One region of the Collinsella sp. AF38-3AC genome, then DNA from elsewhere that is predicted to be linked to it. Evidence: riboswitches for the same ligand, from Rfam matches in the RefSeq annotation. Region 1 holds a riboswitch; the other holds the start of a gene.

What was found. Region 1 has a riboswitch for thiamine pyrophosphate ahead of thiM (hydroxyethylthiazole kinase). Riboswitches for the same ligand answer to the same signal wherever they lie in the genome.
Region 2: linked by a shared signal. The riboswitch ahead of thiC (phosphomethylpyrimidine synthase ThiC) and the one ahead of thiM (hydroxyethylthiazole kinase) in region 1 are both predicted to bind thiamine pyrophosphate.

The regions. Positions count from the first base shown of each region.
Region 1 covers NZ_QROM01000009.1:10,474-25,735, forward strand. Annotated here, with positions in the region: gene DW029_RS06670 (NCS2 family permease) at 1-630, shown strand, start outside; gene DW029_RS06675 (alpha/beta hydrolase) at 768-1,433, shown strand; gene DW029_RS06680 (uracil-xanthine permease family protein) at 1,495-2,829, opposite strand; gene DW029_RS06685 (5-methyltetrahydropteroyltriglutamate--homocysteine S-methyltransferase) at 2,952-4,085, opposite strand; gene DW029_RS06690 (LysR family transcriptional regulator) at 4,242-5,138, opposite strand; gene DW029_RS06695 (HAD-IIB family hydrolase) at 5,149-6,057, opposite strand; TPP riboswitch at 6,119-6,229, shown strand; gene thiM (hydroxyethylthiazole kinase) at 6,281-7,120, shown strand; gene DW029_RS06705 (thiamine-binding protein) at 7,124-7,465, shown strand; gene DW029_RS06710 (thiamine phosphate synthase) at 7,462-8,157, shown strand; gene DW029_RS06715 (patatin family protein) at 8,258-9,127, opposite strand; gene DW029_RS11265 (hypothetical protein) at 9,452-9,604, shown strand; gene DW029_RS06720 (diguanylate cyclase domain-containing protein) at 9,620-9,919, shown strand; gene DW029_RS11270 (hypothetical protein) at 9,989-10,132, shown strand; gene DW029_RS06725 (flavodoxin family protein) at 10,244-10,867, shown strand; gene DW029_RS06730 (arsenate reductase family protein) at 11,053-11,394, shown strand; gene DW029_RS06735 (GTP-binding protein) at 11,481-12,611, shown strand; gene DW029_RS06740 (tRNA (cytidine(34)-2'-O)-methyltransferase) at 12,713-13,312, shown strand; gene DW029_RS06745 (excinuclease ABC subunit UvrA) at 13,342-15,262, opposite strand, start outside.
Region 2 covers NZ_QROM01000013.1:4,439-19,700, reverse strand. Annotated here, with positions in the region: gene DW029_RS07950 (Bax inhibitor-1 family protein) at 17-712, shown strand; gene DW029_RS07945 (TIGR02452 family protein) at 851-1,987, shown strand; gene DW029_RS07940 (SGNH/GDSL hydrolase family protein) at 2,063-2,722, shown strand; gene DW029_RS07935 (pentapeptide repeat-containing protein) at 2,808-3,413, shown strand; gene thiD (bifunctional hydroxymethylpyrimidine kinase/phosphomethylpyrimidine kinase) at 3,475-4,305, opposite strand; gene thiC (phosphomethylpyrimidine synthase ThiC) at 4,487-5,821, opposite strand; TPP riboswitch at 5,813-5,929, opposite strand; gene DW029_RS07920 (hypothetical protein) at 5,992-6,513, shown strand; gene DW029_RS07915 (YaaA family protein) at 6,553-7,362, opposite strand; gene DW029_RS07910 (aminopeptidase) at 7,466-8,863, opposite strand; gene polA (DNA polymerase I) at 9,030-11,780, shown strand; gene DW029_RS07900 (Cof-type HAD-IIB family hydrolase) at 12,059-12,886, opposite strand; gene DW029_RS07895 (argininosuccinate synthase) at 13,440-14,666, shown strand; gene argH (argininosuccinate lyase) at 15,092-15,262, shown strand, end outside.

The DNA of each region.
Region 1 (15,262 bases):
TTTGCCAGCACCGCCGACGGCAACATGGCCATCGTGAAGGTCCTGACCGACCCGATGCTGCTCGTCGTTGCCTTCTCGCTGCTCATGAGTGACTTCTTCGACACCATGGGCACCGCGATGGCCGTCGCCAAGCAGGGCGAGTTCCTAACCGAGGACGGCAATGTCGAGGACATCCGCCCCATCCTGGTCGTTGACTCCGTGGCCGCCGCTGCCGGTGGCTTTATGGGCGTCTCCTCCATCACCACCTTCGTCGAGTCCACCTCCGGCGCTGCCGACGGTGGCCGCACGGGCCTCACCTCCGTCACCACCGGCGTGTTGTTCATCCTCGCCGCGTTCTTCTCCCCCGTCGTCTCCATCGTTTCCAGTGCCGCCACCTGCGGCGCCCTGGTCTACGTCGGCTACCTCATGATGAGCGAGGTCTCCGAGATCGACTGGTCCGACGTGTCGCAGGGCTTCCCGGCGTTCATGATTGTCGCCGGCGTGCCCTTCACCTACTCCATCTCTGCCGGTATTGGCCTGGGCTTTATCGCCTACGTGGTCGTCGCGCTCTTTAAGGGCGAGGCCTCCAAGATCAAGCCGCTCATGTGGATCGCAGCCCTTGCCTTCCTCGTCTACTTCTTCGTGGCGTAACGGCATAGTCTGCTAACGCAAAACAACAAGGCGCGGAGTCGCATCGAGCGGCTCCGTGCCTTTCTTTTAGCGTCTGTCCCCGTACCAGCGTGCGACAATTGAGGCTGTCAATATCACAACACCGAGAGAAGCCTGCCTTGGAAGCACATCATAAGCAGATAACCGTTTATTCAGAGTGTGTGGAAGGCGCGCCCGTCATCTACCTCCCCGTTGCCATGGGCGACGGTAGTGAAGTCTACAAGCGCTGCCGAGAGCTCGACTGCCCGCCGTTCACCCTTGTCGCCATTGGAGGGCTCGATTGGAATCGCGAGCTGAGCCCCTGGGCATGTGACGGAACTATACGAGATGCCGAGCCCTTTGGCGGACAGGCTGCTGGTTTTCTTGACGAGTTGTTGAAGCAGATAATCCCCCAGGCCGAATCATCGCTCCCGCAACCGCCCGCCTGGCGCGGCGTTGCCGGCTACTCGTTGGCGGGTCTTTTTGCACTGTGGGCACTTTGGCAAACAGATGTCTTTGAGCGCGCGGCGAGTGCATCGGGGTCGCTGTGGTTCCCCGGCTTTATCGACTACGCGCGCGAGCGCACGATGACAGCTACGCCCGACGCCACCTATCTGTCGCTCGGTAAAAAGGAAACCAAGACGCCCAACCGCATGATGCGGCACGTACTCGACGATACGCGCGCGATGGAAGAGCTGTTTATCGAGCGCGACATTCCAACAACGCTGGAGCTCAACCCCGGCAATCACTTTGCCCAAACTGACCTGCGCATGGTGCGCGGCATCCACTGGATACTGACGCATTAAAAATGGTGCCCACGCGCATATACGCATGGGCACCATATCTTGTTTTAGCTGAACGCAGCTGCTACTTAGCAGCCTCCTCAAGCTCAGAAGTATCGAACTCAAAATCATTGCCGGGCAGAATCGCATTGAGCACGATACCCACCAGCGAGCCCACGGCAAGACCGGAAAGCGAAATCGTCACGCCGCCCAGCTCCAGCACGATGGCGCCAGCGGTGCTGTACGCAATACCGAGCGAAAGCACAAGCACCAGAGCGGCCACCAGCACGTTGCGGTTGTTCTGGAAATCGACCTGGTTCTCGATGAGGTTACGGACGCCCACAGCGCTGATCATGCCGTAGAGCACGAGCGACACGCCGCCGATAACGCATGCCGGCATGGCTGCGATGACCGCAGCGAACTTGGGGCAGAACGAAAGCACGATGGCACAACACGCGGCAATGCGGATCACGCGCGGGTCGAACACGCGCGTCAGGGCGAGCACGCCGGTGTTCTCGCCATAGGTGGTGTTGGCCGGAGCGCCAAAGAGCGAAGCCAGAATCGTGGCAAAGCCGTCACCGAGCAGCGTGCGATGCAGACCAGGATCGGCGATGTAGTTACGCTCGCAAGTGGAGCCGATAGCCGAGATGTCACCGATATGCTCGATCATGGTCGCAAAGGCCAACGGCATAATGGTGATGATGGCCGTCGTGGCAAGGCCGCTATCGAACTGCGGGCCAAAGAGCGCAAACACGGTGTTGTCCCACACGATGGGCAGACCGACCCACGGAGCGGCGGCAACGCCCGAAAAATCGACCTCACCCAACGCAGCCGCGACGGCATAGCTCACCACGACGCCCAGCAGGATCGGCACGATCTTGACCATGCCGCGGCCCCAAATATTGCATACGACAATGACGGCCACAGCGACAACGGCAACAAGCCAATTGGTCTGGCAGTTGGCGATAGCAGAGCTTGCCAAGATCAGGCCGATGGAAATGACGATGGGGCCGGTCACCACCGGCGGAAAGAAGCGCATAACGCGCTTGGCGCCAAAGGCGCGGAACAGCGCTGCCAGCACCGGATAGAGCAGACCGGCGCAGGCAACGCCCAGGCAGGCGTAGGGCAAAAGCTCGGCCTCGCCGTTGGGCGCAATTGCGGCATAACCGGCAATAAAGGCAAACGATGAGCCCAAAAATGCCGGCACCTTACCGCGCGATAGGAAGTGGAACAGCAGCGTGCCCAAGCCGGCAAACAAAAGCGTTGCCGACACCGAGAGACCGGTGAGCACGGGCACCAGCACCGTGGCGCCAAACATGGCAAACAGGTGCTGCAGACCGAGCAGGAACATGCGCGGGCGGCCGAGCGACGATGCGTCGTAGATGGCATCGCTAACGGCGGGCGTCGAGAGCTGGGACATTGATGTCCTTTCGAATGGAAGGGCGATCGGGCATATCGGATAACCTGCCCGAACGATACGATCCGAACCATTGTACGCGATACGCAGCGCCTCGCACGCGCCGCCGCCTGCGAACGGCATCGTTATTTCCAGACACGCTCCACAATACGCTTGACCAGCGCAATCTTTGCCCACTGCTCGTCCTCGGTCAGCTTGTTGCCAATCTCGCAGCTGGCAAAGCCACACTGCGGAGACAGATACAGGTTCTCGAGCGGCACGTACTTTACCGCCTCGCGGATGCGCTCGACGATGGCGTCTTCGTTCTCGAGCTCTGCCGCCTTGGTGGTCACCAGGCCCAACACGACCTTCTTGCCGGGGGCAACGTACTTGAGCGGCTCAAAGCCACCGGCACGCGGCGTATCGAACTCAAGATAGAACGCATCGACGTTCTCGTGTGCGAACAGGTACGGCGCGATGGGGCCATAGCCGCCCTCAAAAGCATAGGTAGAGTGGTAGTTGCCGCGGCACACGTGCGTGTTAATGACAAGGTCATCGGGCTTGCCCTCGATTGCGGCGTTGTTGAGCGCCACGCCCAGCTCGCTCACCTTTTGCAGGTCAACCGGGCTCATACCGGTCTTAGACACAAAGTCGGCATCGCAATAGATGCCCCAGGTGCAGTCATCAAATTGAATGTTGCGGCAGCCTGCGGCATACAGGTCGGCAATAACGGTGCGGTATGCTGCGGCGATGGCATCGGCGAGATCTTCGTCGGTCTTGTAGACGGCGCGCAGGCTCTCCTGCTGGCCATCGCAGCGGTCGAGCGTGACTTCGGAGAACGTCTGGATCGGCGCCGGAATGGTCTGTCGCGCGACCTGACCCTCCCCCTCGAGCGCCTTGACAAATTTGAAGTGCTCGACGAACGGATGATTCTCGCCGCTAATGGGACCGGTTACCACGGCGGTGTCGGCGGTAGTCTCCTCATCGTGGAACATATAGCCTGTACGCGAGGTGCGACGCTCGACGCCGTTCAGCCCCCACATAAAATCGAGGTGCCAGTAGCTGCGGCGAAACTCGCCATCGGTGATGACCTGCAGGCCGGCGGCCTTTTGCCTTGCCACCAAATCGCGGATGGCATCGTCCTCGACGGCCTTAAGCCCCTCGGCATCAAGCGTGCCTGCCGTATAGGCAGCACGAGCGTCCTTTACGGCCTGCGGACGAAGAAAGCTGCCGACGATATCGGCGCGAAACGGTGCGTTCGGTTGAATCGAAGTGCTCATAGATATCTCCCTTTTGCATTGGTTGCTTTACCGGGACAGAGTATGAGCGTTCATATGGCCATCGTAAAATATACGTTTATAACAGTTTGATATAGATGCTTCCTATGTCACTCTGGACTACCATAAAGGGACTTGAACCGTGGGGAGCACAGCAGCCTAGATATGCTGACGAATCGCGTCGATATAGGCCCGACCGTAGCGCGTGAGCGTCGTGTTCTTGCGCGTGATGATGCCAATCTCCATGTACTCGTCCACGTCGAGCGGAATCGAGATAATGCCGGGGCCGTTGAGCTCGTGGCTAATCACGCCCGAACACACCGTGTAGCCGTTGAGGCCCATGGCCAAATTGAACAACGTCGCACGGTCGCGCACGCGGATATTCTTGCGGCGCTCAAACGTCGAGGTCAGCTCCTCGGAATAGTAAAACGAGTTGTAGCTGCCCTGCTCGTAGGACAGGAACGGATAATCTTCCAAGTCCTCGAGCGTCACGCTGGAGCGGGTCGCCAGCGGATGGTCGGCGCATACAAAAACGTGCGGCGCGGCACAAAAGAGTCCCTCAAACACAAGCTCATTGGCAGCGAGCATACGCTCAATAACCTCGCGGTTGTGCTCGGATAAGTACAGGATGCCCAACTCGCTTTTCATGTGCGCGACATCCTCGATAATCTCGTGGGTCTGCTCCTCGCGCAGGGTAAAGTCGTAGCGCGCGGCATCGAACTCACGGATCACATCGACAAACGCGTTGACGGCAAAGGAGTAATGCTGGCAGCTCACGCTAAAATGCGGCACCTGCTCAGATGCCCCTTTGTACTTGTCCTCGAGCAGATCAGCCTGATCGAGCACCTGGCGCGCATAGCCCAAGAAGGTCTCGCCCTCATCGGACACAATGACACCCTTGTTGGTGCGCTCAAAGATATGCACGCCCATCTCGTTTTCGAGATCGCGAATCGACGCGGTAATCGAAGGCTGCGACACATAGAGGCGACGCGAGGCCTCGGTGATGCTGCCACATTCGGCAACCTTTACAACGTACCTGAGCTGCTGAAGCTTCATGGCTTTCTCCCTAGACGTTCGCGATGCCGAAGTCTGCCGCGTTCATCTGACGCATAAATGACGGCATCTCACCCGTCGCGGCGCAGGCGGCAATCTGATGCAGCGCTGCGGCAACCGCATCATCTGCCGCAGCGCCGATATGCCAGCGTGCGGCAGCCGTGACGGCCTCGTTGGCATTGGCGACCGCAACGGAGTTGGGAACGGCATCGATCATGGGCAGGTCGTTATCGGAATCGCCAAATACGGCCACCTCGTCGGGCGTTAGGCCCAAAGCGCGCGCCAGCTCCAGCGCAGCGCAGCCCTTGTCCCAACCAGCCGGAAGGATGTCGAACAGGCGCACACGGTTGTTGGGAAACACAAGCGAGAGCTCCGGCACCTCGGCGGCAACGCGCTCGCGTAGCTCCGCGAGTTCCTCACGCGAACGGGCGCTCCAGATATTCGCCTTGAACACCGGCGCATCATCGACGACAGGGCGGCACGGGGCCTCTTCGCCCTTGAGCCACGCATTGCCGCCCGATTCCATAGCGCGGCGCACACGCTCGGCATCACGTGTCACGCAATAGGCATCGTTATCCCAAAAGCCATCACCCAAGCTGTATACCTTCAGATAGGTATCGTCGGTTTCTTCTTCCAGATAGGCGGCCAAGCGCATAAGCGCATCGTTATCGGTCGCACGCGAGGCGACCACTTCGCCATCGACAAACATGACCTGGCCGTTGCAGAATGCACCGGTCGAAAAACACTCGGAATGATTTTTAAACATCCAGCCCATCGCAGACGGTTGGCGACCCGAAACCGGACCAAAGTGCAGACCCGCCGCCTGCATGGCATGAATGCCCTCGATGGCATAGTCGCTGGCGCCGTCATGCCCGGCCGGAATCAGCGTATCGTCCATATCGGTCAGCACGAGTTTGATCATAAGGTCCCCCAGTCGTTTTCATCCTAACCATTGTACCGATGCGCTAGTATAGGGAACAACAGATTCGATGCGGGAGTGCCGGCGGTGCAAACCACAAGGCTGAGAGGGCGTGGGGCCCAATCCTTTGAACCTGTCAGTTAATGCTGGCGTAGGGAGCATGCCGCCTTTTTAGGGGCGCTGTCTATGCACAGCGCCCCTTTTCTATGCCAAGGAGGCATGTGCAGTGATCGATTCGGAACAGCTTAAGCAAAACGTGGTCATGGCCGTGGAGGAGATTCGTGCCACCAATCCCATGGCCGGCTCCATCACCAACACGGTAACGATTGACTTTGTCGCCAACGCGCAGCTCGCCGTGGGCGGTTCGGCCGCCATGGTCTATCTGCCCGACGAGGGCGAGGCACTCGTTGCCGGCGGCGGCGCCATCTATCTGAACATGGGCACGCTCTTCCCCATCTACGAGCAGACGATTCCCCGCGCGGCCAAGGCGGCACATGACGCCGGCAAGCCCTGGGTGCTCGATCCGGTGGGCCTGGGCATCGGCAGCCTGCGCACCCAACTGGTAAACGAACTCAAGCAGTACAAGCCCGCCATCGTGCGCGGCAATGCCTCCGAGATTATCGCGCTCGCCGGTCTGTGGGGCCTTGAGGGCGAAGCGGCCGATCTGAGCCGCGTGCGTGGCGTCGATACCACCGACACGGTAGACGCCGCCCGTGATGCCGCCGTGGCGCTCGCCCGCTACACCGGCGGCGCCGTAGTGGTCTCGGGCGAAGTCGACCTGATTACCGACGGCACGACCGTTGCCAAGTCCCACGGCGGCAGCCCACTCATGTCCAAGATCACCGGCTGCGGCTGTTCGCAGGGCGGCGTGCTGGCCGTGTACGCCTGCGCCACCGACCCGTTTACGGCGGCCATCTGCGGCACCGCCGTCTACAACGTTGCCGGCACGCGTGCCGCCGCCGTCGCCGATGCCCCGGCAAGCTTTAAGGTCGCCTTTATCGACGAGCTCTACCGCGCAACCGCCCAGGACATTGCCGATAACCAACTCGAGCTCGAGGAGGCATAAGCCATGTCCAAGCCCGCAACCAATGCCGGCATGAACACACTCGTCGCTGTGGCCATCGCCCCGTGCGGCACCGGCGACGAGCTATCTGCCGAAGTCGCCGAGGTCGTACACGTCATTCGCGAGAGCGGCCTTCCCAACCGCACCACCTCGATGTTCACCGAGATCGAGGGCGACTGGGACGAGGTCATGCAGGTCGTGCGCGACGCGACCTTCGTGTTGGCGAGCAAGGGCATCCGCACCGAAGTCGTGCTCAAAGCCGATATTCGACCCGGATTTACCGACACCATGACCGGCAAACTCGAGCGCATGGAAGCGCAGATCAAAAAGCAGGAGGAAGCACGATGAGCATCCGCGACAACCTTGATATCTCGGCCTACCTGGTACTCGGCCCCGAAAACACCCTCGGACGCCCCGTGAGCGATGTGGTGACCCAGGCGCTCGATGCCGGCTTTACCTGCATCCAGGTGCGCTCCAAGGTGGCAAGTGCCCGCGAGATCATCGCACTGACGGGCGATGCCGCACAGGCCATCGCTCAGGCCGGCAAAACCGGACAGGTCGCTCTGCTGATCGATGACCGTCTTGACTGCGTACTCGCCGCACGCGAGCAGGGCATCGCTGTCGACGGCGTGCATGTTGGCCAGAGCGACATCCCCGTCGAGGTCTGCCGCAAACTTTTGGGCCCAGATGCCATCGTGGGCCTTTCGGCCCGCTGCGAGGAGATGCTCGAGTACGTCAAGACCGCCGACATGAGCCTGGTCGATTACCTGGGCGTAGGCCCGCTCCACGAGACCGAGACCAAGCGCGACTGCGGACGTGCTGCCGACGGCTCCATCATCACCAAGAGCTTTGAGGACCTGGCTGCCCTCCATGCGGCAAGCCCCGTGCCCATCGTGGTGGGCGGCGGCGTCAAAACGGCCGATCTTCCGCAGCTCAAGACCACCGGCGTCGACGGCTTCTTTGTGGTGAGCGCCGTCTGCAGTGCCGACGACCCCTACGCCGCAGCCAAGGAGCTCGTCGATACCTGGCAGCAGGCATAGGCCCATGCCAAGCAGCTGCTCCGCAGCCCCATATCTTCAATAGCGGAAAGCGCATCCCAGTTTGGACGTCCATTTTGGGATGCGCTTTCCGCCGTGGCCCCTACCCCGCCAGATACGCTTCCAGCGCCGGCAGCGTCGCCTCCGCATCGCGACGGCCGATCTGATAGATGCGCTCGAGCTCATCGGGCTCGCGGCACAGCGACGGCACCTTCACCGATTCGCTCGGCCGCACCACAAAGATCTCGCCAGCGGCTTCGCGGCGCGCCAGGTCATCGAGCGTGGCATTGTAGACCTCGTGCCGATGCTCAAGAGCCGCGACAAACTCCGGATAGTGACGATACACGCGACGCAGCATGGGCATCACGCTATTGGGTTGCTTTACAAAGCCCGCCGGCTGCGTCAGCACCACCACGTTGCGGTCATAACCCTGCTCAAACAGCCAAGTGCTGGGAATGGAATCGGCAACACCGCCATCCAAGTACTTACGACCCTCGATGGCAACAGGACGCGTCGCCACGGGAATCGCCGACGACGCCCGGATCCACTCAATATCGCGCTCGTCGCCATAGGGCAGGTCATGGTAGACGGCCTGCCCCGTCTTAAGATCGGTACATACGCACGTAAACCGCATGGGGCAGGCGCGATATGCCTCCAGATCGATGGGATCGCGCTCGATGGGTACCTCATGATAGGCAAACTCGGCATTGAACATATCGCCGGTTCGCAACCAGCTCGTCACGCTCGCATAGCGCTTGTCGGCGCAATAGGCCTTGTTGTAGCGAATGGCGCGGCCGATCTGGCGCGATTTAAAGTTGTAGCCAAACGCCGCGCCCGCCGAGACTCCCACCATATGGTCGCAGGTCAAGCCGTGCTCCATCCATACGTCGAGCACGCCCGCCGTATACATACCACGGTAGCCGCCTCCCTCGAGCGCAAGCCCCACCGTGCGCGTCGTATCTGGCTGTGCCATGCAACCATCTCCGTTCCTGCGTTTTAAACCGGAACAAGTATACCCGTCAACATATACCGACTCAGTCGCATTTATATCGAGCATCGCATCGCCACGCTACCGATTGGCGAATAATAGCCGCCCGCGGCAGGGGCACCCATATACAATCCTCTATTGTTGTTTATACTACTCAATAGTTATCAGCAGCGAACACGGACCGACATATTAAACCAGCGACGCAGCAAGGCGGGGGCCTGGATACACGCAAAGCGTTGAGCAGCAACGCGTGTGTACAACGAGCTCGCCCGACACAATACACCCCGACCTCAGAAAGCCGCTTACAGCATGGATATCGCCAGCAATTACACCGAGACGCTCGAAAAGACCATCCGTGACCTTCTCGAGCGTCAGGACGATCTGATCAGGACTGCCTTTACCGACCAGCTTACTGGGCTTGGCAACCGTGGCGGCTTTGCCCGTTCCCTAGAGGAAATCTGAGAGCAGGAACTGCCCGTGACCATGGCGTTTATCGACATTGATAACCTTAAGCATTGCAACGATATCTTTGGGCATGACGAGGGAAACCGCTATATCTTGCAGGTAAGCCTCTATCTCAAGCTATATATGAAGGTGGACGAGGCGGCATTTCGTCTGGGAGGCGACGAGTTTGCCATCCTGTCTACGATTGCGACCGAGGATGACCTTGCCGAGCGTCTGGAGCACTGTCGAGAGGTCCTGCTCAAGAATAACGATTCCGAGATGCCTCACTCGTCTGTTCCGCTCGACGGGGCCGATGTTCGTGGCGCTCTTTGACGAGCTTGATCCCGAAGAGACCGACGCGGTCGCAGACGAAATCGAGCGGTTCTTGGGATCGTCGTGCTCTTGGGCTCATTTGAATATCAGCCGCCCCTTCGCGTGGCCACGCTTCATCTGGACGCCGTCGACCGACAGCCCGTTTCCATTTTGAACGAGCTCAATTCGCTGGTTAAAGAGGCGCCGCAGGTACCGGGCACCAAGCTGGACTAGCGTCGTGGGGCGCGATGTGAAACACAGGCCGTTTCGCATCGCGCCCCACGCCATCCGCCCGCTCGTGCGATAATCCTCCGCAGAAGTCACCGACAGCAGAGGGAGTTTGTGATGAAGGTTCTTTTGGTCAATGGCAGCCCTAAGGCAAACGGCAACACGGCCCGCGCACTCGCCGAGGTCGCCGAGCAGCTCAACGCCGAAGGCATCGATGCCGAGATATTTCAGCTGGGCGCCAAGCCCATTCGCGACTGCATTGGCTGTGGTCAGTGTGGCAAGCTCGATTGCCGCTGCACCTTTGACGACGACGTGGTCAACGAGCTCATTGCCGCCGCCGAGCAGGCCGACGGCTTTGTCTTTGGCTCCCCCGTCTACTACGCGCACCCCAGCGGACGCATCCTCTCGGCCCTCGACCGCGCGTTTTATGCTGGCAGCAAGGCCTTTGCGCACAAGCCGGGCGCCGCTGTCGCCGTTGCCCGCCGCGGCGGCACGTCGACCACCTTCGACGTGCTCAACAAGTACTTCACCATCAACCAGATGCCCGTGGTAGCATCCACCTACTGGAACAACGTCTTTGGTGCCATGCCGGGTGAGGCCGCCCAAGACGCCGAGGGCCTCGCCACCATGCGAAACATCGGCAATAACATGGCCTGGCTACTGCGTTGCATCGAGGCGGGAAAGGCCGCCGGCATCGAAGCCCCCCAGGCCGATCGCGCTAGGACCAACTTTATCCGATAATTCCAGCGGTGGTCACCTTGATGTTCTATCAATATCAGCGAAAAACCAGCTGATGAGGCAAGGTGCCTTGAAAGAGGAGGGCGCTGGGCTTTTGCCCGCGCCCGACGATTGAAAGGCAGATTGCCCATCAGATGGCTTTGCAGCGTCGAGGTGACCGCCGTTCGTTAGAACGGCGGAACAAATACATGAATATTCAAATCTTCGGCACCAAAAAGTCCTTCGATACCAAGAAGGCGCAGCGTTATTTTAAGGAGCGCCGTATTAAGGTGCAGTTTATCGACCTTAAGGAAAAGGAGATGAGCAAGGGCGAGCTCACGAGCGTGATGCAGGCGGTCGGCGGCATCGACAAGCTGCTCAACCCCAAAGCCAAGGACGAGGAGACGCTCGCGCTCATCCAGCATCTCACCCCCAGTCAGCGCTTTGATAAGCTGCTCGAGAACCAGCAGGTTCTGGCCGAACCCATCGTGCGCAACGGCAAAAAGGCCACCGTCGGCTATTGTCCCGACGTATGGGGAGCCTGGGAGTAGCCTGTGTTATTTGCCCGTGCGTGGGTATAAGAGCAGGCGTTTGGCATAAGATTCATCTGTAAGCCATGTCTAACAAAGGAGGGCACATGCCCAACAAACCCGTGAAGATCATCATGCTTACCGGATACCTCGGTGCCGGCAAGACCACGCTGCTCAACCACATCCTCGCCAACGACGATGGCATCCGCGCTGCCGTGATCGTCAACGATATCGGCGAGATCAACGTCGACGCCAGCCTCATCGCCGACGGCGGCCTTTCCGAGACCGACGACCTTATCCCGCTCACCAACGGCTGCATCTGCTGCACGCTTTCGGACGACCTGGCCAACCAGCTGCAGGGCATCGCCGATTCGGGCAAGTTCGACTACATCATCATCGAGGCTTCGGGGATTTGCGAGCCTATCCCCATCGCCTACACCATCTCGAGCTTCTGCGACGAGGCCAAGGTGGGCGGCGAGCCCAAGCTCGCGCTCGACAACATCGTGGCCGTGGTCGACTGCGCCCGCATGTATGACGAGTTCAACGGCGGTCGCGACCTGCTGGCCGAGGATATCGACGAGGACGACATCGAAAGCCTGCTCATCCAGCAGATCGAGTTTTGCTCCACGCTGATCCTCAACAAGACCGATACCGTCACGCCTGAGCAGATCGCCGAGCTCAAGGCCATCGTGCGTAGCCTGCAGAAGGACGCCGTGATTGTCGAGGCCCAAAACGGCGAGGTCCCCATGGAGGAGCTGCTCGACACCGACCGCTTCGACTTTATGCGCGCCTACAACTCCGCCGCCTGGATCGAGGCCATGGAGCATCCCGAGGAGCACGAAGACCCCGAGGTACTCGAGTATGACATCGAGACCTTTGTATACTCGCGCCGCAAGCCGTTTGACCTGCAGAAGTTCACCGATTTTGTTGAGCAGGAGTGGCCCGACGAGGTCATTCGCGTTAAGGGTCCGCTGTGGCAGACCGGTGATCCGGACATGTGCTACATGTTTGAGCAGGCCGGCCACCAGATCCGCCTGATGGAGAACGGGCTGTTTGTCGATTCTGCGCCCGATAGCGAGAAGCAGAAGATTATCGACGAGAACCCCGAGATCATGCAGATTTGGGACGACGAGACGGGCGACCGCATGACGAGCCTGTGCATCATCGGCCGTCATATGGACAAGGACGCGCTCATCGCCGCCCTCGATGCCTGCCTGACCGACTGGCACCGCGCCTAGGTTTAACGAAGCTAGCATTTTTCCGCCCACGTAACCGCCAAACCACCACGAAGGTGCCTGTCCCCTTCGTGGTGGTTTTTCATTCTGAGCCAAGGAGATTCATGTTCAATATCGTGCTATACGCGCCCGAGATTCCGGCCAATACAGGCAATATCGGCCGTACCTGCGTGGTCACTGGCACTCGCTTGCACCTGGTAGAGCCGCTGGGCTTTTCGCTCGACGACAAGACGGTGCGTCGAGCCGGCCTGGGCTACTGGCAAAACCTGAACGTGACGACATATGCCAGCTGGGAGGATTTCCTTGCGCGCAACGGTCTCTCCCCCGCCGACGAGCGCCTGCACCTGCTGACCAAAAAAGCGCGCCGCACCTATGCGCAAAGCACCTACCGCGACGGTGACTATCTGGTCTTTGGCAGCGAGAGCTCGGGGATTCCCGAGCCACTGCTTGCCGCGGCGCCTGAGCGCTGCGAGCGCATCCCGATGCTGCGCGATTGTGACTCACTCGATAATGCCGAGGCATGGGAAGCCCACGAGGAATCGCTCGGACATACCGAGGACAGCCACGAGGCCATCCTTCAACAGGATATCTGCGGCAACTTCGTCGACCCGAACGACTACCGCATCAGCGCACTCAACCTCTCCAACAGCGCCGCCATCGTCCTCTACGAGGCCCTGCGTCAGACAGACTTTCCCGGAATGTGACAAAGGGACCGTCCCTTTGTCACATTCGGTTAGAGGTAGCGGCCGGTAATGCTCTTGGGGCAGGCCGCGATGTCGTCCGGCGTGCCGGCGCAGACGATTTGCCCGCCGGCGTCGCCACCGCCCGGGCCCATGTCGATCACGTAATCGGCGTTACGGATAAGGTCGAGGTCATGCTCGATCACGATAACCGTGGCGCCCTTGGCAACGAGGCCGTCAAACACGTTCAACAGCACCTGAACATCGAGCGGATGCAGGCCGATCGTGGGCTCGTCAAATACGAATACGGCATCATCCTGCACGCGGCCCATCTCGCTCGCGAGCTTAAGGCGCTGCGCCTCGCCGCCCGAAAGCGCCGGTGTGGGCTCACCGAGCGTAAGATAACCCAGGCCCAGGTCGTGCAAGGTCTGCAAGCGCGTCTGAACTTTCTTGAGCCCCACCGTGGCGTCGATGGCCTCGTCCACACTCATGTCCATGAGCTGCGGCAACGTAAGCAGACTCCCGTCCTTGCCCTCGCGATGGATATGCGAAGCCGCGTCTGCATAACGTGAGCCGCGACATGCCGGGCAGACGATTTCGACATCGGGCAAAAACTGCACGTCGAGCGATATCGAGCCCGTGCCATCACACGTAGGGCAGCGCAAGGCGCCGGTATTGTAGCTAAAGGCGCCCGCCTTGTAGCCGGCTGCCTTGGCCTCGGGCGTACGGGCGAAGGCGCGGCGCAGCTCATCATGGATGTCGGCATAGGTCGCTACCGTCGAGCGCACGTTGGCACCGATGGGCGTGGCGTCAATCAGGTTGGCACGTGCAATGCCCTCGGCATCGATCCAGCGCACGTGGCGCGGCAGGCGCTCGCCGGCTGCCTGCGCCTTAAGTGCCGGGATGAGCGTCTCGAGTACCAACGTCGTCTTGCCTGAACCCGAAACACCCGTAACCGCGACGAGACGGCCGCGCGGGATATCGACTTCGAGTGGCTTGACGGTATGGATGGTATCGGTCGCCATGCGGATATGACCCTGGTCGAACATTTCGTCGTCAGTCACCTGCGGACGCAAGCGCTTGGGCTCGGCGCGCAAAAACGGCGCGATACGGCTGTCCTGCGATTGCTCGACCTCGTCTACCGTACCAGCGGCGATTACGTTGCCGCCGCCTGCTCCGGCAACGGGGCCCATCTCGACCAGATAATCAGCCTCCACCAGCACACGTGTATCGTGGTCGACAACAACCACGGTGTTGCCGTCATCCACCAGATCGCGCATTACGCCCACCAGGCCGTCGACATTGGCAGGATGCAAGCCGATCGAAGGCTCGTCCAGCACATACAGCACGCCCGTCGATCGGTTGCGCACCACACGGGCTAGCTGCACACGCTGGCGCTCACCCGTGGAGAGCGTGGCACCGGCGCGGTCGAGCGAAAGGTAATCGAGGCCCAGGTCAACCAGGCGGCGAGCCGTACTCAAAAACGAATCGCAGATGTCCGTCGCCATGGGCCGCATCTCGGTCGGCAAGGATGCGGGCACCCCACGCACCCACTCAATCGCCTCGCCCAGCGTCATGGCCGCCGCCTGCGCCAGATTGATACCGCGCACCTGAGACTGGCGCGCGGCTTCGGAAAGACGCGTGCCTCCGCAGTCGCGGCACGGCCCCTCGTGCAAAAAGCGTGCAACGCGCTTGAGCCCCTTGTCGTCCTTAACCTTGGCGAGCGCATTCTCAACGGTATAGACGGCGTTGTAATAGGTAAAGTCGAGCGGCGTGGCACCCTCGCCGTTTTTGGGAACGTAGAGAATGTGCTTTTTAACCGCCGGACCATGGAACACGATGTCGCGTTCGGCGGGCGTGAGCTGGCTAAACGGCACGTCGGTACGCACGCCCATCTCGCCGGCTACCTGCTTCATCAGATCCCACATGAGTGTGCCCCAAGGAAGCACCGCGCCCTCGTTGATAGTCTTTGAC
Region 2 (15,262 bases), on a different contig from region 1:
CTGAAAGGACGAAAGCATGAATGATATCCAGGGCTATCAGAACGGCCCCATCGAGACCGGTGCAAGCCGTGCCAAGGAGATGTCGCCGCGTGCGTACAACCTTGTCATGTCCGCCCTGATCTTTTTGGGCTTTTGCGCCATGGGTGCCGGCGCCTACTTTACGAGCACCATGGCGTTTGCCCGCATGATGATGAGCGGCGCCGCTTTGCCGCTGGTCTTTGGCTCGTTTATTTTGACCATCGTCGGCATTGTCATGATGTCGGCTGCCGCGGGCAAGCAGTCTGTGGGCCTGTCGCTCACGGGTTACGTGATCTTTGCGAGCACCTTTGGCCTGACCGCGTCGTTTGGCCTTGCCAACTACGACCTGCCCACCATCAACACCGCCTTTATCGCCACCGCCGCCATTACCTTTGTCTTTGGCGCGCTGGGCGTGACCTTCCCCAAGTTCTTCCAGCGTGTGTATGGCATCGGATTTGGTATTCTGCTTGCCATCATTTTGGTTGAGATCGTGCTGATGTTTATGGGCGTTTCGCAAACCATCACCGACCTGATCGTGATTGTGGTGTTCGCCGGCTTTATTGGCTACGACACCTATGTGGCCACGACGGTGCCGCCCACGCTTCCCAATGCGGTGCTCATGGCGTCCAACCTGTTCGTGGATATCATCAACGTGTTCCTGCGCATCCTGAATATCCTTGGTCGTCGCGACTAGCGGCGAGTTGCAGCGGTGCTTGCCGCGCGCGTAAATCAATGCGAAAGGCGGTCCTTCGGGGCCGTCTTTTTTGTACGCGGCGGGGTATCATGGATGGGAAAAAGCCGATAACGGCAGCGACAGGAAAGGTGACCACTTATGGCAGACGTCGACAACAGGAACCGTAACCGCAGGACCGGCCGCGCAGGGCAGCCCAACCCCAAGCGCGAGGCCCGTGCCAAGGCCGCCGAGCGTCACGTGGCAACTGTGTCCGAGGCGTGTGCCAAGGATATCGAGCGCTCGCTTGCCGGCGTGCGTGAATTCGACGGTATGCCTGCCGGTTTTGTCGTGGCGATGAAGGCCAAGGCCCAGGCGGCTGCGGCTGCCGAGGAGCAGGTTGCCGGGGTTGTGGAGGCTGACGCTGCCGAGGTCGAGGCCACCGAGGTCGCGCCCGTCGAGACCGAGGTCACGGACGATTCTGCGCCTGCCGAGGAACCCGCAGAGACCGAGTCCGCGCCTGCCGAGGAGCCCGCTCCGACTCTGCCCGAGGTCACCGTGCTTGATGCCTCCGCCACGCAGGCCATTCTGGACAACGGCCGTGGCTATGCGCAGTTCTGCGACATGGCAGTGCTCGCCTTTGCCTCGTTCACCAACCCGGGTGGCGGCTACATCCAGGGCTATCTGGGCCAGGAGGCTACGCTCTGCGCCGATTCGTATCTGTACAACGTGCTCGACAAGCAGCGCAAGTGGTACGGTGAGAACCGTCGCCGCAATATCAACTGCGAGCTCTACCGCAACCGTGCGCTGGTAGTGCCTGCGGTGCGTTTTGACCGCAACCACGTGCATGCGTATGCCGACGTGATCGTTGCCGCCGCGCCCAACGTTAAGCGCGCCCGCCAGGAGTATCGCGTGAGCGACGATGCTCTGCTGGATGCCCTGCGCGACCGTATCCGCTTTGTACTCGCCATCTGCGACGAGTTGGGTCGCGAGAAGCTCGTGCTGGGCGCATGGGGCTGCGACAACAACGGCTTTGACGCCGAGGCCGTGGCTGAGCTCTTCCGCAAGGAGCTCGCATCGGGCGACTTCAAGGTCAAGCAGGTCTTCTTTGCTGTGCCCTCTACGCGCTGGGACGAGGACTTCGCCAAGTTCGAGCACGTGTTGGCAAACTTCCCCGAGCGCAACGAGGAGTCCTATGCCCAGGTTGCCGCCCGCGCTGCGGCCGCCCGTGCCGCCGAGCAGGCTCGGGCCGCTGCCGAGGACGATGAGGATGACGACGACTGGCGCAAATACTTGTAAACTGTGCGCGTGATGCGACATGCCGAGCCGACGTGGGCTGCTCCCGTCGGCTTTTTATTGAGTGGGGAGCTTACGATGAAAAACGTTCTATGCTTTGGCGACAGCAACACCTATGGTTACGATCCGGCTGGTATGCGCGACGGCACCGCGGTGCGCTATGCGCAGGATGTGCGCTGGTGCGGCGTGGCGCAGCGTGACCTGGGCGAGGGCTGGCATGTGATCGAGGAGGGGCTCAACGGCCGCACGACGGTGCGCGACGATATGTGCCACCTGGACACTAACCTCAACGGCATTCGCGCGCTTCCGATGCTGCTCGAGGCCCATAAGCCGCTGGACGCCATTGTGATCATGCTGGGCACCAACGACTGCAAGACGGTCTTTAACGTGACGGCTTCCGATATAGCCCGTGGCGCCATGGCGCTGATTCGCGCCGTCCGCGCGTTTTCGTGGACCGACGCTGCGCCTTGTCCGCGCATTCTGCTGATGGCTCCCATCAAGATCAAGCCGCAAATCGCCGATGTGTATATGACCGATTTTGACGAGCATTCCGTCGAGGCCTCGGAGCATTTTGCCGAGTACTACGCGCACGTAGCCGAGCAGCTTGGCTGCGACTTTTTGAATGCCGCCGACTTTGCCGAGCCGGGCGATATCGACTATCTGCATATGATGCCCGAAAGCCACGAGAGCTTGGGACATGCCGTGGCAGCCAAACTCCAAAAGATGCTCGGTGAGTAGCGCAGCCCCAAACCACCACAAAGGGGACAGGCACTTTTGTGGTGGTTTTGCCCGGGTAAACGAGCGGCTTGGCTGCCACATGGGCATGGATGAGCTCATTGACCTGTTTGCCGAGGGGGATGAGCTTGTCTCCAATACCGCTTTTGAGGAGCTAGAGCTCGCCTATGACGTGGCGAACGGTGCGACCTTTGACGGCATCGTGTTCCGCTCCTGCGTATTCGATGGCGTCGATTGGAGTGGTTCGACGTTTCGTGACGTCGTATTTCGCGGTTGTCGCTTTATCCGCTGCAATATGGAAGGCTGCTGGCTCAACCGATGCGACTTTGTTGATTGCTCGGCGCCGGGGCTCAACTTGGTCAAGGCGCGCCTGTCGAACGTTTCGTTTGCATCATGCGACCTGAGCTACGCGAACCTTTCGGAGGGACGCATTGGCCCCATCACGGCGTGCGATGTGCGCCTGACCGAGGCGGCGCTCCAGGGGGCCAAGCTGGGGCAGCTGCGGCTGGATAGCTGCGACCTGACACGAGTTGATGTGTTCAAGACACCGCTGTGTGGTGTTGATGTATCGCGCTGCACGTTTGAGGCTCCCGTTGTTTCGGGCGACTACCGTGAGTTGCGAGGCCTGACAGTCAATGCCGAACAGGCGCTCGCGCTTTCGGGCTTGCTCGGCATCCAACTCGCAGACGATTAAGTGGTAAAAGAAAAACCACCACAAAGGTGCCTGTCCCCTTTGTGGTGGTTTTGCTGCAGGGCTAGTAATTCCACATGTGGTTGACGGGGCCGGAACCTTTGCCCATGTCAAAGCCGGCGGCGAGGGCGCCCGTTAGGTAGGCCTTGCCGGCGTTGACGGCGTCGGCAAGATCCATGCCCTGGGCCAGCGCGCAGGCGATAGCGGACGAGAGCGTGCAGCCGGTGCCATGCGTGTTGCCGGTCTCGATGCGCTTGTGACGGAACCATGTGGTGAGCGGATCGCCCAGGTGGTTGCCCTCGTCATCGAGCGGCGCGGGCTCCGCCAGCACGTCGTTGGCCTCGTTGACAAGATGTCCGCCTTTAACCAAAGACGCGCATCCAAAGCGGCGGGTGAGGAGCATGGCGGCATTTTGCTGCGTGCGCTCGGAATCGACCTCGTAGTCGAGCAGTGCCATGGCCTCGGGGATATTGGGCGTGATGACGGTCGCCAACGGGAACAGGCGACGCGTGAGCGCCTCGGCCGCATCCTCGGCAATGAGTCGAGCGCCCGAGGTGGCTACCATGACGGGGTCCACGACCACGTTCGTTGCGTTCCAGGCGCTCAAGCGGTCGGCGATGACTTCGATAATCTCGACAGAAGAAACCATGCCGATCTTGACGGCGCTCGGGCGGATGTCGTCAAAGACGGCGTCGATCTGCGCGGCGACGATATCTGGCGAGATATCCTGCACGGCGGTGATGCCCAGGGTGTTTTGCGCCGTGATGGCGGTTATGGCCGTCTCGGCATACAGACGGTGCGCCGTAATGGTCTTGATGTCGGCCTGAATGCCGGCGCCACCGCTGGAATCGGATCCTGCGATGGATAGAACGGCAGGTACCTTGCTGCGATCCATGTTCGCTCCCTTGCTCGGTCGGATTCAAATGGCTCTTCTGCCTGCATTATAAAGATGCCCGGGCCGGCTGTATGCCGGTCCCGGGCGGGCGGTGCAATCTTTACGCAAATGCAAGAAAATGTTCACACGTCAACAATTGACAGGTACCAGCTCGCCGCCAGAAGCGGCCGCGGCGACAGGGTTAGTCCTCCATGCCGAGGTCGATTGTCGTGCCCTCGAACACCTTGTTGACAGTGCGAACGGCGCACATCTTGCCGCACATGGTGCAGGTGCCCTCGGTGGCGGCGGGGGATTCCTCGTAGCGCTTCTTGCCGGTGACCGGGTCGAGGGCGCACTTCCACATGGCGTCCCAGTCGAGCTTGCGGCGTGCCTGACCCATCCTGTCGTCCATGTCACGGGCGTGCGGTACCTTCTTGGCGATGTCGGCGGCGTGTGCGGCAATCTTGGTGGCCATGAGGCCATCGAGCACATCCTGAGCGTTGGGCAGGCACAGGTGCTCGGCCGGCGTCACGTAGCACAAAAAGTCGGCACCCGAGCTCGCGGAGATGGCGCCACCAATGGCGGCGGTGATGTGGTCGTAGCCCACGCCGATATCGGTCACCAGCGGCCCCAGCACATAGAACGGGGCGTTGTGGCACAGGCGCTTCTGCAGCTTCATGTTGGCAGCGATCTCGTCGAGCGCCATGTGACCCGGACCCTCGACCATGACCTGGACGCCGGCGGCCCAGGCGCGCTTGCACAGCTTGCCCAGCTCGATCATCTCGGCGGTCTCGGTTGCGTCGTTGGAGTCGTAGAGACAGCCCGGGCGGCAGGAGTCGCCGAGCGAGATCGTCACGTCGTATTCGTGGCAGATCTCGAGCACCTCGTCGTAGAACTCGTAGAAGGGGTTCTCGTTACCGGTGACCTCCATCCAACCAAACAGCAGCGAGCCGCCGCGGCTGACGATGTTCATGAGGCGGCCAGTCTCCTTAAAGGTCTTGATGACCGACTTGTTGATGCCGCAGTGGATGGTCATAAAGTCCACGCCGTCCTCGGCATGCGCGCGCACGACCTCGAGCAGATCGTCCTTGGTCAGCTTGACCAGCGGCTTTTCCATGTAGCCGATGGCATCGTACATCGGCACCGTGCCCACCATGAGCGGCGTCTCGTCGATGAGCTGCTGGCGGAACTGGCGCGTCTTGCCCGAGTTGGAGAGGTCCATAATGGCGTCGGCGCCAAAGTCCTCGGCGATCTTGACCTTCTTCCACTCCTCGGCGGCATCGGCCTTATCGCCCGAGATGCCCAGGTTGACGTTGACCTTGGTGGACAGGCCCTCACCGACGCCAAAGGCGCGCATGCCTTTTTTGATATGCACGATGTTGGCGGGGATGGCGATGCGGCCGTCGGCCACGCGCTCGCGGATGTACTCGGGGTCGCGATGCTCGCGCTCGGCAACCTCCTTCATCTGCGGCGTGATCTGCCCGGCGCGGGCGAAGTCGATTTGCGTGACGAGCTTGGGCTCGGTCTGTGTGCTCATTGGCACGGCTCCCTTCGTTGGCATTACCCATATCAGGTTTGCGGGTCAGGGCGGGCGCGCCCAATCTCAGCCTGCCGTCTTGTCCTGCAAGCCCCCCGTTATGTCATGGGCTCAAGTATAGCCTGAATGGGTACGATTGGGCCAACGAGCGTGCTTGCGGGGAGGCGAACATGGAAGACAAGCATCTATATCGAGAGACGCAATGGGATGTATCGGCCGAGGAAAGCCGTGCGCACCATGGCCTTGTCGCGATTGGTTTTGCGGTGCTTGCCGTGCTGGTGATTGCCTTTTGTATCTGGACGTTTGGTGGTCGCGGCGGCGCTGCATGGGAGTTCGAGGTTGATGATAGCCTACCGATTATGACGGTGAGGAGTACTGGCGGTAATGCCAATACGCTCGCCGTTCCGGGCGATTATTGGTACCCGCGCGATGAGTTTGTGCAGTTGCAGCTGAGTGGTGGGTCCATTCCAGGTGAAGAAATCGAACGCGTGACGTTTGATGCGGCGCTCAAAACGCTGACGGTGAAGCTCAAAAATCAAGGAGACGTTCCCACGACGATGGATATCGCGCTGACGGAATGGCGCCTGGAGCCCCCGTCGGGCGTCAAAGTGTCCGAGGTGGAACACGTCAAGATTGCCTATCAGGACGGCTCGACAAATGAAATTGCCAAAGCCGACGGCTTGGCGGAATAGACGCCGTGCCTAGGTAGCACATTCAAAGTAGCGGTGGTCCTACAAGGCCTGTTCGTTCAGGAAGACCAAAGTGTTTTTATTTGAAAGCTCGGGAAAGTGACGATAACCAACGTCGAACGCGGTGAGCCCGCTTACATCCTCGAGCTTGTTTTCTGCCATCCACCGCACCATGGAGCCGCGCGCCTTTTTGCTGGCGGTCGACTGTTGGATGGGCTTCCCGTTGCGGATACCCTCGCCAAAGAGGCATGTGACGGCCGTGGCGTCGCCCGCGAGGTGGGGCAGAACGGCTTTGGCATACTCTACGCTGGCGAGGTTGACGATCGTGGTGTTTGAGTCCGCCGGGGCGATAGCCCGCGCGAGCTTGTCGCTCCAAAACGCGTAGAGGTCTCGGGCATCGTCAACGGCGAGCTTCGCGCCCATCTCCAGCCGATACGGTTCGACGGCATGAAAGGGACGAACGCACCCGTAGAGGCCGGAGAGGATCCATAGATGGTCTTGTAGCCATGCGAGCTGCGCGGAATCCATCACCTCGGGCGCCATACTCTGGTATTGAATGCCGTGATAGGACATGACGGCAGGGGAGAGGTGACGGGCGAGTTCGGGATTGTCGAGATCGCCGTTTTTCAGGATGGGCCCGAACTCATGCAGGGTGTTGAGGCAAGGCCCCAGCAGTTTGTCACTCACGTTCCATAGCGCTTGCAGGCCGCCGCTGCCTTCATTTCGTTCGATATCTAGCAGTGCGCAGTGGAGGCGAGCCGTCTCGTGCGCAAAAGGTGGAATGCCCATGACTTCAAAAGCATCTTGGGCCGCGCGCATCTGCTTGGCGGGCGAAATGATGATCTGCAGCATGGACTCTCCTCTGCCAAAAAGGAAGTTGCGGTGGAATACAGTCTGTTTGGGCCGTTTATGGGCCAGTTTAGTCCGTATTTCACCGCAACTGATGAAGGGCTGGTTAGGCGCGCTCGATGAAGGCCTTGTAGCCGCGATAGGCCTCGTAGATATCGGCCTTGTTGGCGACCTCCCACAGGGCGTGCATGGACAGGACGGCAACGCCGGAGTCGATGACGTTCATGCCATACTCGGCCATGATGTAGGCGATGGTGCCGCCGCCGCCCGCGTTGACGCGGCCGAGCTCGCAGGTCTGGAAGTCCACGCCGGCCTCGTCCATGATGTCGCGGATGAGGGCCACATACTCGGCGTCGGCATCGTTGGAGCCGCCCTTGCCGCGGCTGCCCGTGTACTTGTTAAAGCACAGGCCGCGACCCATAAAAGCTGCATTCTTAGTCTCGAACTTACCGGCATAGCCCGGGTCAAAGCCAGCGGACACGTCAGAGGAGAGCATGCGGCTGCGGGCGAGTGCGCGGCGCAGGGCCAGTGGGCTGCTCTCGCCGGCGAGCGTCATGATCTCGGCGACGGTGTTCTCGAAGAAGCGGCTCGTCATGCCGGTGGCGCCCACGGAGCCGATCTCCTCCTTGTCGACGATGAGCGTGATGCTCGTGCGCTCGACGTCTGCCACGTTGATCTGAGCGAGCATGGAGGGGTAGGCGCAGACGCGGTCATCGTGGCCATAGCCCAAAATCATGGAGCGATCGAGACCCATGTCGCGGGCGGGGCCGGCGGGCACGACCTCGATCTCGGCGGAGAGGAAGTCCTCCTCCTCGACGTCGTACTGCTCCTTGAGGATATCCAGGAACATCTGCTTGACGGGCTCCTTGGGGGCGTCCTTGTCGTCCTCGTCAAACTTGACGGGGCGGCCGCCCACGATCACGTCGAGGATCTCGGCGTCGACGGCGTCCTTGGCGGGCTTGGCCATCTGCTCGCTCGAGAGGTGGATCAGCAGGTCGGAGATGGTAAAGACCGGGTCGTCGGCCTTGTCACCGATGTTGATGTCGACGGTGGTGCCGTCCTTTTTGCAGATGACGCCTACGAGTGCGAGCGGGGAAGCGACCCAGTGGTAGCTCTTGACGCCGCCATAGTAGTGCGTGTCGAGGTAGGCCATGTCGCCGGCCTCGAAGGCGGGATTCTGCTTAAGGTCCAGGCGCGGCGAGTCCACGTGGGCGCCCAGGATGTTAAAGCCCTGCTCGAGCGGGGCGGTGCCAAGGTTGACGAGCATAAGGTCCTTGCCGTGGTTGGCGGCGTACACCTTGTCGCCTGCCTTGAGCTTGCGGCCCTCGGCGATCACGGTCTCCAGGTTGACGTAGCCCGCCTCCTCGGCCATCTTGATGCCGGTCTTGACGCACAGGCGCTCGGTCTTGTTCTCGCTCAAAAACTGCTTATAGCCGCGGCAAAGCTCCTCGAGCTCCTCGATCTGCTGTGGCGTGTACTTTTTCCATGCGCAGGGACGCTCCATGACGCAGGCTCCTTTCGGATCGATCGTGCTGGTTAATGTACCGTGAGCCATCGTATCATGCGCGGGCGCGCGGTGGCGGAGGAGCTTGATGTGCGGTGGCCGCGAGGCGGGGAGCGTGTAAACTGGTGGGAGCAAATCGTGCCCAGCCCAAAGCGAGGTATTCAATATGTCTGACAAGCGCCGCACCTTTGCCGTTATCGACGGCAACTCGCTCATGCACCGCGCCTTCCACGCCGTGCCGCCTACCATGAACGCGCCGGACGGTCGCCCCACCAACGCGATCTTTGGCTTTCTGAACATGTTTCTCAAGATGATCGACGCCTTTAACCCCGACGGTGTGGTCGTGGCGTTTGATAAGGGCAAGCCGCGCGTGCGCATGGAGATGCTGCCGCAGTATAAGGCGCAGCGCCCGCCCATGGACCCCGACCTGCACGCGCAGTTCCCCATGATTAAGGAGCTGCTCGCTGCGCTCAACGTGCCGATTTTGCAGTCCGAGGGCTGGGAAGGCGACGATATCCTGGGCACCATGGCGCGCCTGGGCGAGGAAGCCGGCTGCGACATGCTGCTGGTGACCGGCGACCGCGACATGTATCAGCTCGTGACCGAGCACGTCAACGTGGTCTCGACCCGCAAAGGCCTGTCCGACGTGGCGATTATGACGCCCGAGAGCGTGGACGACCTGTATCACGGCATTACACCGGCGCTCGTGCCCGATTTTTACGGCCTGAAGGGCGATACGTCCGACAACATTCCCGGCGTGCCGGGCATCGGCCCCAAAAAGGCGAGCGCGCTTATCGCGCAGTACGGCAGCCTGGACGAGGTTATCGCGCATGCCGACGAGGTCAAGGGCAAGATGGGCGAGAACCTGCGTGCGCATATCGACGATGCGCTGCTGAGCCGCAAGGTCGCAACCATTCGCACCGATGCGCCTGTCGAGCTCGACTTTGACGCAACGTCCTTCCCGGCGTTTTCTGCCGACGAGGTGTCCGCGGCGCTGGGCACGCTCGGCATCACGGCCATGCAGAACCGTTTCCTCTCGCTGATTGGCGCCGAGGGTGGGGCTGCGGGCGCTGCCAGCACGTTTGAGCTGCCTGCCGTTTCGCGTGCCGCCTCCGGCGATGCCGAGGCGCTTGCTGCTGCCGCCGCCGAGGTCGCTCGCGCGATTGATGCGGGCGAGTGGATTGCCGCTGTGGTGGACGATGACAAGGAGGAAGGCGCACTTTTTGGCCTGACGCGCACGCTGTGGCTGGCGACGTCCAAGGGGCTGTTTGCGCTCGAGGAGGGCGACGGCGGTGCGCCTGCCGAGGTCGATGGCTTTAACGTTGCCCATGGCGTGATCGCCGGCGTGCTCGCGCGCCTGTTTATGGAGGGCCGCGTGGCGAGCCCGGACATGAAGGCGCTGCTGCACGAGCTTTCGCCCATCGATTCCTCTGAGCCCGAGCTCATGGATCCGCTGGCCGTCGATTCCACGCGCATCTTCGATACTGTGGTCGCCGCCTATCTGTTGGATTCCGACCGCTCCGAGTTTGATGAGGCGTATCTGGCCGATACCTATCTGCAGATGACGCTGCCTGCGGCGCGCGGCGCGGAGGGTGCTGGCGAGGACGCTCCTGCGCCTGCTGCCCGCACTGCGGCCCTGACGCTGGCGCTCGTGGCGCCGCTGCGCGACCGCATGGCCCGCGAGAACGCCGCCAACGTGTTCGATGGCATCGAGATGCCGCTCGTGCCGGTGCTTGCCAAGATGGAGCGCGCGGGCATGCTCGTGGACCCCGATCGCCTGCATAGTCTGTCCGAGGGTTTGGCGACCCAGATTGCCGAGGTCGAGCGGAGCATTCGCGACCTGGCCGGTGACGAGGCCTTTAACATCGGCAGTCCCATGCAGCTCTCGCACGTGCTGTTTGACGTGATGGGCCTTCCGACCAAGGGCCTCAAAAAGACCAAGCGCGGCTATTATTCGACCAACGCCAAGGTACTGAGCGACCTTGCCCGTGACCACGAAATCGTGCGTCTGATCTTGGACTGGCGTGAGAAGTCCAAGATCAAGTCCACCTATCTGGACACACTGGGCCCGCTGCGTCGCGGTGACGGTCGCGTGCACACTACGTACAACCAAACCATCACGGCGACGGGTCGTCTTTCCTCGAGTGACCCGAACTTGCAGAACATCCCGACGCGCTCGGAGCTGGGCCGTACCGTCAAGACGGCGTTTTCGGCAGGCGAGGGAAGCGTCTTTTTAGCGGTGGACTACTCGCAGATCGAGCTGCGTCTGTTGGCGCATCTCTCGGGTGATGAACACCTGGTGCGTGCCTTTAACGAGGGCGAGGACTTCCATGCCGAGACAGCCGCGCGCGTGTTTGGCGTACCGGTGTCCGAGGTAACGCCCGATTTGCGCAGCCGCGCCAAGGCCGTGAACTTTGGCATCGTGTACGGTCAGCAGGCCTACGGCCTGTCGCAGTCGCTGCATATCTCGATGGCCGAGGCACGCGACATGATCGACCGCTACTACGAGGCATATCCGGGCGTGCGCACGTTCCTCGACAACGTGGTGGCACGTGCCAAGCAGACGGGCTACGCCGAGACCATGTACGGCCGCCGTCGCCATATTCCTGAGCTCAAGGCCAAAAACCCGCAGCTCCGCGGCTTTGGTGAGCGCACGGCCATGAACCACCCCATGCAGGGAACCGCGGCCGACATCATCAAGATCGCGATGGCCCGCGTAAGCCGCCGCCTGGAAGAAGAGGGCTTTGCCGCCCACATGATTCTGCAGGTACACGACGAACTGGACTTTGAGTGCCCCGTCGACGAAGTCGAGCGCCTCACCGCCATGGTCCGCGACGTCATGGAGCACGTAGTAGACCTCCGCGTCCCCCTAATCGCCGAAGCTTCGACTGGAGTGACCTGGGCAGACGCCAAGTAAGGGCATGACCACAATTCCAAAGTAATACAAAATCAGAAGGACGCCCCTCATCAACAAGGAGCGTCCTTCGTTCAATAAAAATCAGCCAAAGTATCTAGGCGCCAAGACGTCATCCAAGCGGCAAGCAAGTCACCGCAGGACCTGGCCGGGCGAGGCGGGTAAGTTTTTCGTAGATTCCGCACGAGCCGGAAAGCACTTAATGTGCTTTCCGAGCGAGCCCAGGACCTGACCGAACGAAAAACTTACCCGCCTCGCCCGGCCAGGTCCGACGAGCCACGTTAACGAGCCGCCAAGATGGCATCGATGAGCGTCAGTACGCCCCCGTCGTTGTTGCTCGGAATGCGCCACTTAGCATGCGCGTTCATATGCTCCTCGGCATTGTCCACGATAAAGCTGTGACCGACACGCTCCAGCATGGGGATATCGTTGTAGGTGTCGCCCACGGCGGCGGCATCGGCGATGTCGATGCCCAGTTGCTCGCACAGATGCGCCACGCCGGCGCCCTTGTCGACGCCTAGGTTCATAAAGTCGATCCACTCGCGACCGGCATTGGTGACATAGAGCTGGTCACAGAACGCGGGGTTATAGGTCTCGCGGAACGCGGGCTCGGCATCGTAGGCAGGGAAGAAGATCGAGATCTTGTTGGACTCGAGATCGAGGCCCTCAAAGGTGTCGACGTAGTTGATCGTGTTGTAGTAGACGCTGATCTCGTCGTGATACTGGTGGTCGCGGGCGAGCACATAGAACTCGTCGTAGCAGCACAGTACGGGAACGGCGCGCGAGTCCTCCGAGGCACGGGCAAGCACCTGCTGATACAGCTCCACGTCGATGTTGCTCTTATAGATATAGTTGCCGCGATAGATGACGCAGGCACCGTTGTCGGGACAAAACGCGAGTCGGTTCTTGATGCCCTCGAACATTTCCTCGAGTTTGGGGGCGGGGCGTCCGCTGGCGGGGCAGAATACGATACCGGCATCGGCGAGCTTGTCCAGACGCTCATCGAGGCCCTGGGGCAGCACGCGCTCGTCAGTGAGAAGCGTCTTGTCCATATCGACGGCGAGAATCTTAATGTTGCCGATATTGGCATCCGATTCGTAAGTTTGCATAAAAACGCGCCTTTCGTTTCGAAATTGTTTCAGACGTTATAACCATCAACTGGTAGTCGGGCGTATTTTCGCAGGATTGGCGCGTATTTGCACCATGATTCACAAAGTAATGAAAAAACTTTTCAGAAATTTGAATTTGTCGCTTGTGAAGCGGGCACTTTAGCGTAATATGGCGACCATCGAAAACGGAGGCGGAAAAACAGCCGTTTACCGAGGAATAGGTACCGTTTACGATATATGAATTGCGCCCGGCGATAAGCGAAAGGAGAGGCAGATGCAGTTCGTACAGATCATCACCACTGCAGACTATGCCATCCGACGCCAGCGCGCAATTTCCCGACGACGATAACAATCGTCTCTGTCCGCATGGGGCGAAATGCTCCAACAGAGTCATTTTGAGGTCGTTGGGTTTTAGCACGACATAGACGCATGTTTCTAGGGCATGTTGTGCTGCTTTTTGCTATTTAACCTGATATTGCACGGTTTTTGACCTCAGAGTGACTTGCAACTGACCGATGTTCTAACTAGCTACCAAGGGCGAAAGGAAACAGCCATGAGCAAGGAAAAAGTCGTTCTCGCATATTCCGGTGGTCTTGATACATCCGTATGTGTCAAGTGGCTCCAAGACGAGAAGAATCTTGATGTCGTTTGCGTCTGCGGCAACGTGGGCCAGGAGGAGACCGGCCTGGATGCCAAGAAGCAGAAGGCTCTCGACCTGGGCGTTCTGGACTGCCAGGTGCTCGACCTGCGCGACGAGTTCTCCGATGAGTTCCTGACCAAGGCCATCGCCGCCAACTCTATGTACGAGAATAAGTACCCGCTGCTCTCCGCTCTGTCCCGTCCGCTGCTTGCCAAGAAGCTCGTCGAGGTCGCTCACGAGTTCGGCGCCACCTATGTCGCCCATGGCTGCACCGGCAAGGGCAACGACCAGGTCCGTTTTGAGGCCGCCGTCAAGGCCCTCGACCCTGAGCTCAAGGTTATCGCCCCGGTTCGTGAGTGGGATCTGAAGTGCCGTCCGGACGAGGTCGCCTATGCTCACGCTCACAACGTGCCGGTTCCCGAGGGTGCCAACGACAACCCCTATTCCATCGATGACAACCTGTGGGGTCGCGCCATCGAGTGCGGTCACCTGGAGGATCCCTGGAACGAGCCGCTCGACGATGCCTGGGTTATGACCAAGAACCCCGAGGACACGCCCGACACCCCGACCTACACCGAGATCGAGTTCGAGGCCGGCAAGCCCGTTGCGGTTGACGGTAAGAAGATGAAGCTCTCCGAGATCGTCATCGCGCTCAACAAGATCTCCGGCGACAATGGCTTTGGCCGTCTGGACCTGGTCGAGGATCGTCTGGTTGGCCTCAAGAGCCGCGAGTGCTACGAGGTCCCCGGCGCCCTGACGCTCATCACCGCCCACAAGGCGCTCGAGGACATCTGCGTCGAGGGTGACCTGCTCAAGACCAAGATCAAGCTCGAGCAGGATTGGGCCACCGCCGTGTACAACGGCCAGTGGTACAGCCCGCTCAAGAACGCGCTCGACGCCTTTATGGCCGATACCCAGAAGTTCGTGACCGGCACCGTCCGTCTGAAGTTCTTTAAGGGCAACTGCCATGTCGTCGGCCGCAAGAGCCCGTTTAGCCTCTATGACTACGGTCTGGCTACCTACGATCGTGACACCACGTTTGACGAGAAGGCCAGCGCCGGCTTTATCGAAATCGACACGTTGTCGCTCAAGACGTGGGCTAAGGTCCAGGGCCCCAGCTCCGCTGCCGCCCAGGCGTAAGGCTTCTTTCCTTCCCTTGGTATCCGCGCGGCCCATCCGCGTGATACATAACGGGCGCATGGGGTCCCTACCTTTCGTTATGCTTGCTGACACTTCTTAACATTGGTGGCCCCTACGTTCCGCCCGCATATATGATGCCGCGTCTGCGGCTGAGTCCGAGCCCCGCCGGGGTTGTCCGGCGGGGCTCTTTCTATCAATTTGAGGGCTTTACATCTTTATATATTCGAGGAGTATCCATTATGTTCAATGCGGTTGGCGGGAGTCGAAGGGCGCCAAGTGCCAGGTGCGTCACTTCTTTGCAAATTAGCTGCATGGACCCGCGCACGGTGGGGGATGTGCAAAACTAGCGGTTGATAAATCGCTTTAGCGACAGGGTGCCTTGCTTTGGGCGCTTGTTTAGGTATTTGATGAAAGGAGACGGTTCCATGGCTCTTTGGGGCGGTCGTTTTGAGGCGGGCGTGGCCGAGGTCACGCAGGAGTTTGGCGCGTCGCTGCCGGTCGACAAACATCTTTATAAGCAGGATATCGCCGGCTCTAAGGCACATGCCAAGATGCTGGCCGCCCAGGGCATCATCACTGCCGAGGACGAGCAGGCG